2 regions of the Pseudoalteromonas sp. GB56 genome follow, and region 2 is predicted to be linked to the other one. Evidence: predicted binding sites of a transcription regulator. Region 2 holds the regulator's gene; the other holds the start of a gene.
What was found. Region 2 encodes ArgR, which controls arginine synthesis, uptake and breakdown. Its sites were predicted from a motif close to ANTGAATANNTATTCANT; they were not measured.

Region 1: a site for ArgR is predicted at 4,056-4,073, ahead of gltB (glutamate synthase large subunit). Genes of this name have one in related genera too.

Annotation. Positions count from the first base shown of each region.
Region 1 covers NZ_JBPCHK010000001.1:1,533,589-1,541,489, forward strand. Annotated here, with positions in the region: gene ACH19P_RS07345 (PrkA family serine protein kinase) at 1-1,315, opposite strand, end outside; gene ACH19P_RS07350 (superoxide dismutase) at 1,538-2,122, opposite strand; gene ACH19P_RS07355 (Grx4 family monothiol glutaredoxin) at 2,486-2,833, shown strand; gene ACH19P_RS07360 (hypothetical protein) at 2,923-3,420, shown strand; gene ACH19P_RS07365 (hypothetical protein) at 3,512-3,838, shown strand; gene gltB (glutamate synthase large subunit) at 4,187-7,901, shown strand, end outside.
Region 2 covers NZ_JBPCHK010000001.1:915,780-923,680, forward strand. Annotated here, with positions in the region: gene ACH19P_RS04370 (ABC transporter ATP-binding protein) at 1-845, shown strand, start outside; gene ACH19P_RS04375 (Dyp-type peroxidase) at 916-1,821, shown strand; gene argR (transcriptional regulator ArgR) at 1,855-2,322, opposite strand; gene mdh (malate dehydrogenase) at 2,549-3,484, shown strand; gene pdhR (pyruvate dehydrogenase complex transcriptional repressor PdhR) at 3,768-4,517, shown strand; gene aceE (pyruvate dehydrogenase (acetyl-transferring), homodimeric type) at 4,606-7,272, shown strand; gene aceF (pyruvate dehydrogenase complex dihydrolipoyllysine-residue acetyltransferase) at 7,283-7,901, shown strand, end outside.

The sequences.
Region 1 (7,901 bases), 620 kb from region 2:
GGTTAGCGGCCACTTCACTGTGGTCAAAGTTGAATACGCGAGAGAGTATCTTGAATGAGAAACGCGTCGATAGACCTGTCATGCCCTCATCGACACCCGCATAGTCACGGTATTCTTGGTAAGACTTAGCTTTAGGGTCAGTGTCTTTGAGGCTTTCGCCATCATAGACCCGCATTTTTGAATAAATACTTGAGTTTTCTGGCTCCTTAATACGTGATAACACCGAGAATTTGGCCAATGTTTCTAATGTTCCAGGTGCGCACGGAGCGTCGCTAAGCTCACTGTTTTGTAATAATTTATCGTAGATTTTGACTTCTTCTGTCACGCGCAAGCAATAAGGTACTTTCACTATGTAAACGCGGTCTAAGAAGGCTTCGTTATTTTTGTTATTTTTAAATGTTTGCCACTCAGATTCATTTGAGTGGGCGAGGATGATACCGCTAAATGGCAAGGCTGAAATGCCCTCCGTGCCATTGTAGTTACCTTCCTGGGTTGCCGTCAGCAGTGGGTGCAGCACCTTGATAGGCGCTTTAAACATTTCCACAAATTCCATTAACCCCTGATTCGCCAAGCACAATGCACCTGAATAGGCGTAGGCATCTGGGTCGTTTTGGGCAAAGTGTTCGAGTTTACGAATATCTACTTTACCGACTAACGCTGAGATGTCTTGGTTGTTCTCGTCCCCAGGTTCTGTTTTGGCAATGGCGATTTGATTCAAAATGGAAGGGTAGCGCTTCACTACTTTGAACTGGCTAATGTCGCCATTGTATTCTTTTAGGCGTTTTGCTGCCCAAGGCGACATAATGGTTCGTAAATAGCGCTTCTTGATGCCATATTCTTTTTCAAGTAACTCACCATCTTCCATTGAATTAAACAAACTCAAAGGGTGATCATTGACGGGGGAGCCTTTTAGACTGTAAATCGGCACTTGTTGCATCAAGTACTTGAGCTTCTCTGCGATAGAAGACTTACCACCGCCAACAGGACCTAGCAAGTAAAGTACTTGTTTACATTCTTCGAGGCCTTGTGCCGCATGCTTCAAATAAGAAACAATTTGTTCTATGGCATCTTCCATTCCATAAAACTCACTAAATGCGGGATATCGTGCAATGACGCGGTTGGAGAACAACCGACTCAGTACTGCATCCTTAGAGGTGTCGACCATTTCGGGTTCACCAATGGCTGTGAGTAACCTCTCTGCTGAGGTTGCATAGGCGGTTTTATCGGTTTTGCACAGTTCTAAGAACTCGCTGACCGTGTATTCTTCTTCTTGGGACGCTTCAAACCGTGATTGATAATGCTCGAAAATTGTCATATCGACCTCCAAGTAACCTAAAGCGAAAATGAAAAGGTAAAGATGCCACTCGGTAATTAAAGCTTAGACAGTGATATAAAAATTTGCGAAATAAATTAGTTATTTACTGTGTTCCTGATAGGGGTATTCAGGCATAAAAAAGCCGTAGTAACTCATGCTACTACGGCTAGAAATTAGGCTAATTAAGCGTGAAAAATTTTCACTTCACTTAATGAGCAGGGATTAAGCTGCGAAGTTTTGGTTCGCGAAGTCCCAATTAACTAGAGCCCAGAAACCTTTAAGGTAATCAGGACGCACGTTACGGTAATCGATGTAGTATGCGTGTTCCCATAAGTCCACAGTTAGAAGTGGAGTTACGCCAGCTTCAGTTAGCGGAGTAGCAGCATTTGAAGTGTTAACGATGTCTAGTGAACCGTCAGCCGTTTTTACTAACCAAGTCCAGCTTGAACCGAAGTTGTTAACTGCTTTGTCGTTGAATGCTTCTTGGAACGCTTCGAAAGAACCCCATTTAGCGTTGATTGCGTCAGCTACAGCGCCAGTCGCAACACCGCCGCCGTTTGGAGATAGGCTGTGCCAGTAGAATGTGTGGTTCCAGATTTGCGCAGCATTGTTAAAAACACCGCCTTCTGATGAACATACGATCTCTTCTAGTGATTTACCTTCGAAATCAGTACCTTCGATTAAGCCGTTAAGTTTAACTACGTAAGTGTTGTGGTGCTTACCGTGGTGGAACTCAAGTGTTTCCTGAGAAATGTGCGGCTCTAGTGCATTGATTTCATACGGTAGTGACGGTAGTTCAAATGCCATGTTTTTCTCCATCTGTCTTTATTTGAAAAAGGGCTGACAGGGTAGCTGCTACAGCAGCGTTTTATATACTGAAAGCCATTATAGTGTTACTATAATTCCTGAGTATTTTACTCAAGTTTAAACAAACAGCAACGCCTAACGACGGTGTCAATCGCCCAATATCGCAAGTGAGCGTTTAAGCATAGGTGTTTTTTTACGTAATGCCTGTAAATAGCAAGCGCATGATGCCTGTGCAAATTTCCCCTCACTCCGGCTATTAACCTAGTGCTGTTTGCTTTAACATTACACGTATTCATAGACATTGTGGTTACAGTGATGGTTTTCAACTTAAACCATCGCTTAAAACAGAAATTGAGGTTGTTAATGGAAACCATCGATAAGATTAAACAGCAAATTGCTGAAAACCCTATTCTTCTTTATATGAAGGGTTCGCCAAAATTACCAAGCTGCGGCTTTTCATCGCAGGCTTCACAAGCATTGATGTCGTGTGGTGAGCAATTTGCTTATGTCGACATTCTTCAAAACCCGGATATTCGTGCTGAATTGCCTCAATACGCAAATTGGCCGACATTCCCACAGTTATGGGTAGAAGGCGAGTTGATTGGTGGTTGTGACATCATTATTGAAATGTTCCAACGCGGTGAACTTCAGCCTTTGATTCAAGAAACTGCGGCGAAGTACAAAGACGCTGACGCAGACAGCGCAGAATAACCCAGAGCCGGCTTAGCCGGCTTTTCTTTTTCCTTTTCTTATCCTTAACTTCTATTACACTCATTACATGACCCTTATGGAGGAGTGTAATGTCATTAGTTAAGCGTTTTATTGCAGTGCTAACGATTTCTGCATTATTCGGCTCTATTACCTCTACCTGTTTTGCTCAGCAAAACAACCGCCTTCTGCTTATTAATTATCAAGTGGGTGAACAGCGTCATGATTATGTCGGTCAGTGGCATGGTCAAACCTTGTCAGTGTCTGCTGGAAAAGCCAAGACCATTATTATTGCGACATTAGATTGGCCTCCTTATATAGGTACGCAGCAATGTCAGGGCGGTTGGTTAACACATTATATGAGCGCAGTGCTCATTGAAGCTGGATACAACCCTGAGTTTCGCTTTTTACCTTGGGCACGCGCTGTACGCATGGTTGAATTAGGACATGCTGATATTCTTGCCCCTGAGTATGAGATAGAGAAGACGGCACCTTCCGATGTGGTGATTGGTGATACACGGTTGCAGCATCTGGCGATGTCAGAATCCCTTTTCCCACACTCCTTTGCATTATTTCAGTGCAGCAAATAGCCAGATAAAAAAATCGCCCACCCTTGATGAACTTCCTAATTATTCTGTAGGTGTTGTTCGAGGCTATCAGAATGCACCCGACGTAGATAAGGTGCTAGACAGTGGCAAAGTAGTTGTCCAGCAGGCCATCGATGATGCGCAAAACTTAGACTTATTAGTCAACAACCGTGTAAATCTAATAATTGGTGATCCCTATGTCATCGACACTATTGCTACACGCAAAGGAATTAGTGCGAATTTATATTCACAACTGGAGCCCAGTATCATTGAGCAGCAACTCTATTTTGCGCTCTCAAAAGCTCGCCCACAATGGCAAACGCTTCAACGCGATATCAACGCAGCCATTACAACACTTAACCGCGCCGGTGTGGACGAGCAAATAACGGCGAAAATCAACCAACTATGCCTTCATAACTAGCCTAAATAGGCAATGAATAGTTATTCTTTGAGTGCATAATTATTCATTTCTTTTGCCTCTTTACGTTAACGTAAACTGCGGCTTTACCTTTGCGTTTATCGTCTATTTTTTGTTTTGACACTGGTGTCATTGTAAAAATAACGAAAATAAACCAGCTAAATAGTGCAAAGTGTTTACTTTTCTACTTGGTTTACAAACAATGAAAAATATTCAAGAATGTGAATATGTATTCATTATTTCGTTGACACCCTGTGTGCAAAGGGTTAGCGTTGACGGTCCGTTAAGTCACTCGTTGTTTCTTATCAACGCAGTGGTGGGCGCGCAGTAGCAAGGGGGGAGGAGTCCACAATGTTATATGACTCAACGTTAGTAAAAGATAATTGCGGCTTTGGTTTGATCGCTCAAATAAACGGTCAAGCCAGCCATAAATTGATTCGAACAGCGATCACTGGTTTGGCTCGAATGGAGCACCGTGGCGGCATTTCTGCCGACGGTAAGACGGGTGATGGTTGTGGTTTGTTAATGCAAAAACCAGATAGCTTTTTTCGCGCAATTGCCAAAGAAAATGAATGGCTATTGGGGAAAAACTATGCGGTCGGGATGCTTTTCTTAAGCCAAGATCCTGTAAAAGCACATGCAGCCAAACACATTATTAGTAAAGAATTAGAAAAAGAAACACTGACATTAGTCGGTTGGCGTGACGTACCTACGGATAACAGTTATTTGGGTGAGATTGCTATTGAGCAATTACCTCAGTTTGTACAAGTATTTGTTAGTGCGCCAGAAGGTTGGCGCCCGAAAGACTTAGAGCGCCGTTTGTACATTGCGCGCCGTCGCATTGAGCAGCAGTTGGTAGATGACCAAGATTTTTATATCGCTAGCCTTTCAGGTTTAGTGACTGTCTACAAAGGCTTGATGATGCCTGTAGACTTGCCCAACTTTTATCTCGACCTTGCTGACATTCGTATGACTTCAGCAATATGCGTTTTTCACCAACGTTTTTCAACGAATACGCAACCGCGCTGGCCTTTGGCTCAACCATTTAGGTATTTAGCGCATAACGGTGAGATCAATACTATTACGGGTAACCGCCAATGGGCGAGAGCACGGGCATATAAATTTGCCTCACCTTTGCTTCCAGATTTACAAACGGCAGCGCCATTTGTGAATGAAAGCGGTTCTGATTCATCCAGTTTAGACAATATGCTGGAGCTATTTCTTGCCGGTGGCATGGACTTATTCCGAGCGATGCGCATGCTGGTGCCACCTGCTTGGCAGAAAAACAGAGCAATGGATGAAGACCTTCGCGCTTTTTATGACTTTAACTCGATGCACATGGAGCCGTGGGACGGTCCTGCAGGTATCGTTATGTCGGATGGCCGTTTTGCAGCTTGTAACCTAGACAGAAACGGTCTGCGTCCAGCTCGTTATGTGGTTACTCAAGATGGGTTTATCACCCTCGCTTCTGAAGTGGGGATTTGGGATTATGCTGCCGACGAAGTCATCGAAAAAGGCCGTGTTGGCCCGGGCGAGTTGATGGTTGTTGACACGCTGCACGGTAAGATTTGGCACTCTGATGAGATAGACCAAGATCTCAAAGCACGTCATCCATACAAGCAATGGCTTGAGCAGAACGTGAAGCGCCTGACGCCTTTTGAGCAACTCAGTGATAAAGAAGCGGGCAATCGCTCATTTGACGATGAAACCCTGCTTATTTATCAAAAGATGTTTGCTTACACTAATGAAGAGCTCGACCAAGTTATTCGTGTAATGGGGGAGAATGGTCAAGAAGCAACAGGTTCTATGGGGGATGACACACCATTTGCTGTGCTATCACAGGGGCATCGTTCACTGTATGATTATTTCCGTCAGAAATTTGCGCAGGTAACCAATCCACCGATCGATCCACTGCGTGAAAACCACGTTATGTCGTTAACGACCTGTATCGGCAGCGAGCAGAACGTATTTAATGAAACCACTGGCCACGCAAAACGCTTGCAATTCGATTCACCTATTTTGATGTACTCAGACATGGTGCAGTTGCGCACTGCGAGCCACGAGTATTATTCACACAGCCAAATCGATTTGAATTACACCTCTGACGAAACACTTGCCCAAGCCATTGAACGCATTTGTGATGAAGCGCAGCGTAAGGCTGAATCCGGTGTAGTCATGCTCATTTTGAGCGATCGTCAAATCACTCAAGACAGCTTACCAATCCCTGCTGCAATGGCGGTAGGGGCTGTGCAGCAGCGCTTAGTGAATAATAACTTACGTTGTGACACCAACATTATTATTGAAACGGGCAGTGCCCGCGATCCGCATCAATTTGCGGTGTTATTAGGGTTTGGTGCAACGGCGATTTATCCATATCTTGCTTACGAATCGCTGGTGGCAATGAGTGACAGTAAGATTATCGACAAAACATACCGTGAAGTGACCTTGTCATATCGCAATGCGATCAACAAAGGGCTATTCAAGATCATGTCGAAGATGGGGATCAGTACCGTTGCTTCGTATCGTTGTTCAATGTTGTTTGAAGCCGTTGGTTTGTCTAATGACGTGGTGGAATTGTGTTTCAAAGGCGTAGCAAACCGTATAAGTGGTGCTTGCTTTGAAGACTTCGAGGGTGATCAGCTCAGTTTGCGCAAACTCGCATTTAGTTCGCGTAAGTTATTGAGTCACGGTGGTTTGCTGAAGTTTGTTCATGGCGGTGAATACCATGCGTATAACCCAGACGTGGTGCAAACGCTGCAAAAGGCTGTGCGCTCAGGTGAGTACAGTGATTACCAAGAATATGCGGACCTTGTAAACAATCGCCCTATCACGACATTACGAGATTTGCTGGCACTTAAGCCAGACACTCAACCTATTGCGATTGAAGACGTTGAGCCCGCGACGGATTTATACAAGCGTTTTGACTCCGCAGCGATGAGTATCGGTGCATTGTCACCAGAAGCACATGAAGCTTTGGCCATTGCCATGAACCGTTTGGGCGGTTGCTCAAACTCCGGCGAAGGTGGTGAAGACAAACTGCGCTACGGTACAGAGAAAAACTCGCGTATAAAGCAAGTGGCTTCTGGCCGCTTTGGTGTAACGCCACATTACCTGCGCAGTGCCGATGTGATACAAATTAAAGTCGCCCAAGGTGCTAAGCCGGGCGAGGGGGGTCAACTTCCAGGTGAGAAGGTAACGCCGTACATCGCCAAACTACGTTACTCGGTGCCTGGCGTAACATTGATTTCGCCACCACCGCATCACGATATTTATTCTATCGAAGACTTGGCCCAACTTATTTTTGACCTCAAGCAGGTTAACCCTGATGCCATGATTTCTGTGAAATTAGTATCTGAGCCAGGGGTTGGCACGATCGCTACGGGTGTGGCAAAAGCCTATGCGGATTTAATCACCATCGCCGGTTATGACGGTGGTACCGGGGCGAGCCCCCTCTCATCGGTGAAGTATGCGGGTAGTCCTTGGGAACTCGGACTTGCTGAAACTCAGCAAGCGCTGGTCGAAAATGGCCTTCGCCATCGTATACGTTTACAAACAGACGGTGGTTTAAAAACCGGCCTAGACATAATCAAAGCGGCGATTTTAGGCGCCGAGAGCTTTGGTTTTGGCACAGGACCTATGGTTGCTCTGGGTTGTAAGTACCTGCGTATTTGTCACTTGAACAACTGTGCGACCGGTGTCGCAACACAGGATGAAACTTTGCGTGCTAAGCACTATCACGGTTTGCCAGAAATGGCGATGAACTACTTTAAGTTTATTGCCCAAGAGGCACGTGAATTGATGGCAGCGCTAGGCGTTAAGCGTCTCGTTGATTTGATTGGCCGTACCGATTTACTCGAAGTGATTGAAGGTAAGACGGCGAAGCAACAGAAGCTGGATTTATCGCACTTACTCGCTCAGCCAAACAATGTGAGCGGTCAATCCTTGTATTGTTCTACACCTAACACGTCTCACTACACAGGTAGTTTGAATGAAGAGTTGTTAGACAAAGCCAAGGACGCAATCGATACAATGTCGGGCACGAATTTAGTGAGCCGTATCTGTAACA
Region 2 (7,901 bases):
AAATCGTGTGTGATAGCAATAGCTTTGTGGCGCCGCAACATCGCAATATTGGCATGATGTTCCAAGATTACGCGCTCTTTCCGCACCTGAGCGTGGCGCAGAATATTGCCTTTGGTTTACAAGGAATGTCGAAACATGCGCAAACTGAGCGCGTAAATGAAATGCTGGCTTTAGTTCACCTTGAGGAATGTGCTGGGCGTTATCCGCACCAGTTATCAGGGGGACAGCAACAACGTGTGGCCATAGCTCGTGCGCTCGCATACAAACCAAGTTTGTTATTATTGGATGAGCCATTTTCGAACATAGACCATCAAGTTCGCTACCAACTTATTGCCGACATTCGCCACATTATTAAAGATCAGCAAGTGTCTGCTATTTTTGTGACCCATTCGAAAGAAGAAGCCTTCGCTTTTGCTGATACGTTAGCGGTGATGCACGAAGGACAAATTGCCCAGCAGGGCACTCCCCAAGCGTTATTTCATCATCCTCGTTCACGCGTTGTGGCTGAATTTTTGGGTGAAGGCCTATACCTTGATGCGCAAAAACAAGATGACTATCACTTCGAGACGCCTTTTGGTGTGGTTAAATCGCAACTTGCAATTGCCGGTGGGCAAAGAGCGGGTCAGCTCTATGTGCGCCCCCATGAGTTGCGACTCGTTGCTGACGATAATGGGCCGGTGACGGTTATCTCGAAGCGCTTTGTTGGCACCGAATATGTGTATCGAGTGCGCGTGTTTGACCAAGAGATTGAAGTGCCTGTGAGCCAACCTGAACAAGAGTTTTTGCCGACACAAAGGCTATCGATTACAATTACCTCACATTCGGTAAATTTCTTTACCAATTAATCGCCTATTCAGAGCGCTTGTGAAAGCGCTCTTGGCCTATAAAAATAAAAACCAAAGGAACTTTGCATACATGCCCAAAGCGCAGTCCGGCGTTTGTGCGCAGGCGAATTTACATGGCCTGCATCTGTTTTTTAATGTCCTCGATGGTCATGATGAAACAGTCAAAAGCAAATTAGCTCAGCTAGTTGAGTTGCAATCTGAGTATGACGACCGTTTCTCCGAAGCCATGGTCTCGAGCTTTGTTGCGATTGGTGCACAGTATTGGCCCCACTTTTTCCCTCAAGCCATGCCTAATGAATTAGCAAGCTTCCCAAGTGTATCCACATCTGAACACAGTATTGGCGTGCAGCCGTTTGATTTATTTGTACAAATTCGCTCCGACCGAGAAGATGTGAATCACTTATTTGGTCAACGAGTATTGCAGTTACTGGCACCAGATGTTGAGCTCGTAGAAGAAATTACCTGTTTCCGTTTTTTAGATGGTCGGGATTTTAATGGCTTTGTGTATGCGCCCGATACGCCACATGGTCGTCAAAAAATGCTTACTGCGCTGATTGATGACTCTGACGCTGATTTTGCTAAAGGCAGTTATGTACATGTGCAGCGCTTCACACACAATCTAGGGGCATGGCAAGCGTTATCCGTTGAAGATCAAGAAATCTTGATGGGGCGCACTCGTTTGGACAGTGAGTTGTTGATGCCTCTTAATGCCAACAGTCATGCTGTGTGCACTGAACTGAAAGATGAGAAGGGACAGCCACTGATACTTCATCAAGGTATGCCATTTGGCACTATGATGAAACAAGGCTTATTATCGGTGACCTGCAGCGCAACGGGCAATGCTTTTGCTCAGATGTTGCGAAGCCAGCTGGGGGACCACACTCATTACGATGGTTGGTTGGACTTTACTCAAGCTGATATGGGAGCTGCATTTTTTGCTCCCTCAGTGGAATTTTTGAAAAGTCTGAAAAACTAGGGGGTGTTTGCACACCCTCAAAATTAATGCGCACTAGACGTTATCGAATAGCTTACGTACACGCTCAAGCGTCAAATCGATTTCTGACACCTTCGCTGGAGCAATAAAAATTGTATCGTCACCAGCAATCGTGCCCAATACGCCATCTGCTTTACCTAATGAATCCAGTAAACGCGCAATCAACTGCGCAGCACCTGGGCTAGTTGTGATGATAATCATCATTTCATTGTGAACAATATCAATGACCAGCTGGCGAAGTGGCGACTTGGCTGTTGGCACAGCGAGTTCGGCAGGAAGGCAGTACACCATTTCTTGTTTGGCGTTACGGGTTCTTACCGCACCAAACTTACTTAGCATGCGCGATACTTTGCTCTGGCTGATGTTGTCGAAGCCTTGCTCTTTAAGAGCGTCGACAATCTCACCTTGTGAACCGAAGTTTTCTTCTTTTAAGATCGCCTTAAAGGCTTTTACCAAAGCTTCTTGTTTTTCTTGCGCTTGCATAATGTCTTCTTCTTTGCAAATTGTTGTCATTATTCTACCTAAGATGTCAGTGTATTTCATCTTAGGTCAAACTTTACAGTTAAGTTTACGACTATGGTCGAGATTATCCTCAAAATAACGACGATTAATTTGTCTTTAGCGCCTATTTTCATTATCTTTATGGCCATCAATTGGTCACACGACCCAAATCTCTACTAACTAGTCTCGTTTTTTACGGAGAATTAAAATGAAAGTTGCCGTTTTAGGTGCTGCCGGTGGTATCGGTCAAGCGCTATCTTTACTACTAAAAAATAGCCTTCCAGCAGGTTCTGAGCTTTCGCTATACGACGTAGCGCCTGTTGTTCCTGGTGTTGCTGTAGACCTATCACACATCCCAACTGCTGTTACAGTTAAAGGTTTCGGTAAAGAAGACCTAGACGCAGCGCTAAGCGGTTGTGACATCGTTTTAATTCCAGCAGGCATGCCTCGTAAGCCTGGTATGGACCGTGCAGATTTGTTCAATGTGAACGCAAGCATCGTTCAAGCGCTAGCTGAAGGTATCGTTAAAAACTGTCCTAAAGCGATGGTAGGTGTTATCACTAACCCAGTTAACGGCACTGTGCCAATCGTTGCTGAAGTATTCAAAAAAGCGGGTACTTATGACCCAGCTCGCGTGTTCGGTGTAACGACGCTTGACGTTATCCGTGCTGAAACATTCGTTGCTGAGTTAAAAGGTCTAGACGTAAGCGCTGTAAAAGTACCTGTGATCGGTGGTCACTCTGGTACAACTATTCTTCCACTTCTTTCACAAGTTGAAGGTGCTACTTTCTCTGATGAAGAAATCGCGGCACTTACAACACGCATTCAGAACGCAGGTACTGAAGTTGTTGAGGCGAAAGCGGGCGGCGGTAGCGCGACACTTTCTATGGGTGCGGCAGCAGCGCGTTTCTGCCTATCACTAGTGAAAGGCCTACAAGGTGAAGACGTAATCGAGTACGCATACGTTGAAGGTAACGGTGAAGATGCACAATTCTTTGCTCAGCCAGTACGCCTAGGTAAGAACGGTGTTGAAGAACTTCTTTCTTACGGTGAACTAAGCGCGTTTGAGCAAAAAGCAAAAGACGACATGCTTGCTACTCTGAACAAAGACATCCAAGAAGGTGTCGACTTCATGAATAAATAAGCTAGCTATATTAATTAGTTAGTCTTGTTTTAGACGCAGTTCTAGAACAACAAAAAGCCTCTGCAATGTGATTGTGGGGGCTTTTTTTATGCTCTACAATCACACAATAACTGGTATGACCATTTGCTGTAGCAATAAAAAGACTTTAATTTTTGTCCATATATTCCATACTGATGTGAATAAATTTTGAGTCATTTATGGGCATTTTTGACAGCCTAGGGCGAATCTGATACCTTATCTGCACTTTTTGGTATGACCAATTTACCCAAAGCTAAAAATAACAATGTCATTAAAAGTCAAAGCAGCGAAACTTTCAGATGTGATCCTAGCGCAACTTGAGAACATGATTCTGGAGGGGTCACTGGCGCCTGGAGAGAAGCTTCCCCCTGAGCGTGAGTTGGCCAAGCAATTCGAAGTATCCCGTCCTTCGCTGCGAGAGGCGATTCAAAAGTTGGAAGCAAAAGGGTTAGTTACCCGCCGTCAAGGTGGTGGCACTTTTGTAAAGAATCAACTTGAAGAGGGGTTAAGTGATCCACTGTTTGAGTTGATCAGTAAACACCCTGAGTCGCAATTTGACTTACTTGAGTTCCGTCATGCCCTTGAAGGGATCGCTGCTTACTATGCCGCTTTACGAGGTACTCAAACTGACTTTGTTAAGGTCAAAGAAAGTTTCGACAAGATTGCACAAGCCAGTGATGATTTGTCTGCGAAGGCTAAAGCCATCAATGCATTTCATTTTTGCATCGCCGAAGCATCACACAATGTGGTGTTATTGCACTTAGTGCGTGGCATGCAGGCTTTGCTAGAACAAAATGTACTGCAAAATTTGCAAGTACTCATGAAGAAAACAGCGGTGTCGCAGCAACTTGCTGAGCATCGTCAAGTGCTGATGGATGCCGTTATTGAAGGGCACCCTGAAGAGGCACGTTTAGCCAGTAATGCGCACTTAGCATTTATCGAAGAAGCATTGCTTGAAGCAACCAGAGAACACTCACGTATTGAGCGTTCCCTGAGACGTACCCGAGCACAATAAAATAAGCTGTAAGCCCCTGTGGAGCGTTTGCTCACACGGGGCTTTTTGGCATTTTAAATTCGTATTTTAAACATAAGGAAAACTCCATATGTCTGAAGTCAATAAAGTTGACGTAGACGCATTTGAAACCCAAGAGTGGTTACAAGCCCTTGAGTCTGTAGTGCGTGAAGAAGGCGTTGAGCGAGCGCAATTTATTCTTGAGCAAGTGTTAGAACAAGCGCGTTTAGATGGCGTTGATATGCCAACCGGCACAACAACTAACTACGTTAATACCATTCCTGCAGACCAAGAACCTGCGTATCCGGGTGATGTAAACATCGAGCGCCGCATTCGCTCTATCATCCGTTGGAACGCAATTATGATTGTTCTGCGTGCGTCTAAGAAGGATCTTGACTTAGGTGGACACATGGCGTCTTTCCAGTCGTCAGCGGCATTCTATGAAGTGTGTTTTAACCACTTCTTCCGTGCACCGAATGAGCAAGACGGCGGTGATTTAGTTTATTACCAAGGTCACATTTCACCGGGTATCTATGCACGTGCATTCGTTGAAGGTCGTTTAACGGCTGAGCAGCTAGACAACTTCCGTCAAGAAGTAGACGGTAACGGTCTGCCTTCATACCCACACCCGAAATTAATGCCTGAGTTCTGGCAATTCCCAACGGTATCGATGGGTCTGGGTCCAATCGCTTCTATCTATCAAGCACGTTTCTTAAAATACCTAGATGGTCGTGGTCTTAAAGACACGTCTAATCAACGCGTATACGCATTCCTCGGTGATGGTGAGATGGATGAGCCAGAATCACGTGGTGCGATTTCTTTCGCTGCTCGTGAAGGCCTAGATAACCTATGCTACCTAGTTAACTGTAACCTACAGCGTCTAGACGGCCCAGTAATGGGTAACGGCAAGATCATCCAAGAGCTGGAAGGTCTGTTCAAAGGTGCAGGTTGGAATGTAATTAAAGTCGTGTGGGGCAGTGGTTGGGATAAGCTTCTTGCTAAAGACACAACAGGTAAGCTACTACAACTGATGAACGAAACAGTTGATGGTGACTACCAAACATATAAAGCGAAAGATGGTGCCTACGTACGTCAGCACTTCTTCGGTCGTTACCCTGAAACAGCAGCGCTAGTTGCTGATATGACAGACGAAGAGATCTTCGCGCTTAAGCGTGGTGGTCATGAGCCTTCGAAACTATTTGCAGCGTTCAAATCAGCACAAGAAACCAAAGGCCGTCCAACGGTAATCCTTGCGAAAACAGTAAAAGGTTACGGCATGGGTGATGCGGCTGAAGGTAAAAACATCGCGCACCAAGTTAAGAAAATGGACATGACGCACGTAGCGCATCTGCGCAGTCGTCTTGGTCTTGATGACTTGGTATCGGAAGAGGATTTAGCAAATCTTCCGTACCTAACGCTTGAAGAAGGCTCGAAAGAGTACGAATACTTACACGCCCGTCGTAATGCGCTTCACGGTTACACACCACAGCGTCTTCCTAACTTTAGCGAAGAGCTAGCATTACCTCAGTTAGACGCTTTCAAGCCACTACTTGAAGAGCAAAAGCGTGAAGTGTCAACGACCATGTCTTTCGTACGTACATTAAACGTATTGTTAAAAGACAAAGGCATTGGCAAAAACATCGTGCCAATCATTGCCGATGAAGCGCGTACATTCGGTATGGAAGGTCTGTTCCGTCAAATCGGTATTTACAACCCGCGCGGCCAGAACTATAGCCCAGAAGACCGTGACATCGTTTCTTACTATAAAGAAGACCAAGGCGGTCAGGTACTGCAAGAAGGTATCAACGAGCTAGGTGCAATGTCTTCATGGGTTGCTGCAGCAACATCATACAGCACCAACGATCTACCAATGATCCCGTTCTACATCTACTACTCAATGTTTGGTTTCCAACGTGTAGGTGACATGGCGTGGATGGCAGGTGACCAACAAGCACGTGGTTTCCTTCTTGGTGCAACGGCTGGTCGTACAACGCTTAACGGTGAAGGTCTACAGCACGAAGATGGTCACAGCCACATTCTTGCTAACACAGTGCCTAACTGTATTTCTTACGACCCAACATTCGGATACGAAGTGGCAGTAGTCATCGAAGACGGTATCCGTCGCATGTACGGTGAGAACCAAGAAAACGTGTTCTACTACCTGACTTTGATGAACGAGAACTACCATCAACCAGCAATGCCGGAAGGCGCGGAAGAAGGTATTCGTAAGGGTATTTACAAGCTAGAAAGCTATGCGGGCAGCAAAGGCCAAGTACAGCTTCTAAGCTCAGGTACGATCATGAATGAAGTACGTAAAGCGGCGCAGATTCTTAGCGACGAGTACGGCATTGCTTCAGACGTGTTCTCAGTGACGTCATTCAATGAAATTACCCGTGATGCGCAAGATGCTGATCGTTACAACATGCTTCACCCTGAAGCAGATGCAAAAGTGCCTTACCTTGCAACAGTGTTGGGCGATGCACCAGCAATTGCTGCGACTGATTACATGAAGAACTATGCAGAGCAAATTCGTGCCTTCATCCCAGCTGAGTCTTACCGCGTACTAGGTACAGACGGTTACGGTCGCTCGGATAGCCGTGAAAACCTACGTCGTCACTTCGAAGTGAACGCAGGTTACGTGGTAGTTGCAGCACTGACTGAGCTAGCTAAACGTGGTGATGTTGAGAAGTCTGTAATTGCTGACGCAATTAAGAAATTCGACATCGACGCAGACAAGATTAACCCGCTGTACGCTTAAGAGGTTAGCAATGACTATTGAAATTAAAGTACCAGACATTGGTGGCGATGAAGTTGAAGTAACTGAGATTCTTGTAGCTGTTGGCGACAAGGTTGAAGTTGAGCAATCGCTTATCACTGTGGAAGGCGACAAAGCCTCTATGGAAGTTCCTGCAAGCGAAGCGGGTGTGGTTAAAGAAATCAAGATTGCTGAAGGTGACACGGTATCAACGGGCACCTTGATCATGATTTTTGAAGGTGCAGCGCAAGAAGCTGCTCCTGCACCAGCAGCACCTGCTGTAAGCGCGGGTGCTAGCGCAAGTGTTGAAATTAATGTACCAGATATCGGTGATGATGAAGTTGAAGTCACTGAAATCATGGTAAGTGTTGGCGATACCGTTGAAGAAGAGCAATCAATCCTGAGTGTTGAGGGCGACAAAGCGTCAATGGAAGTGCCAGCGCCACAAGCGGGTGTTGTTAAAGAAATCAAAGTAAACGTAGGCGATAAAGTGAAAACCGGTTCGCTTGTGTTTGTCTTTGAAACGGCTGGCTCAGCGCCAGCACAAGCACCTGTAGCTGAGGCTACTGCGCCAGCACAAAGTGGTGGTGTTGAAATCAAAGAAGTGGTTGTACCTGATATCGGCGGTGACG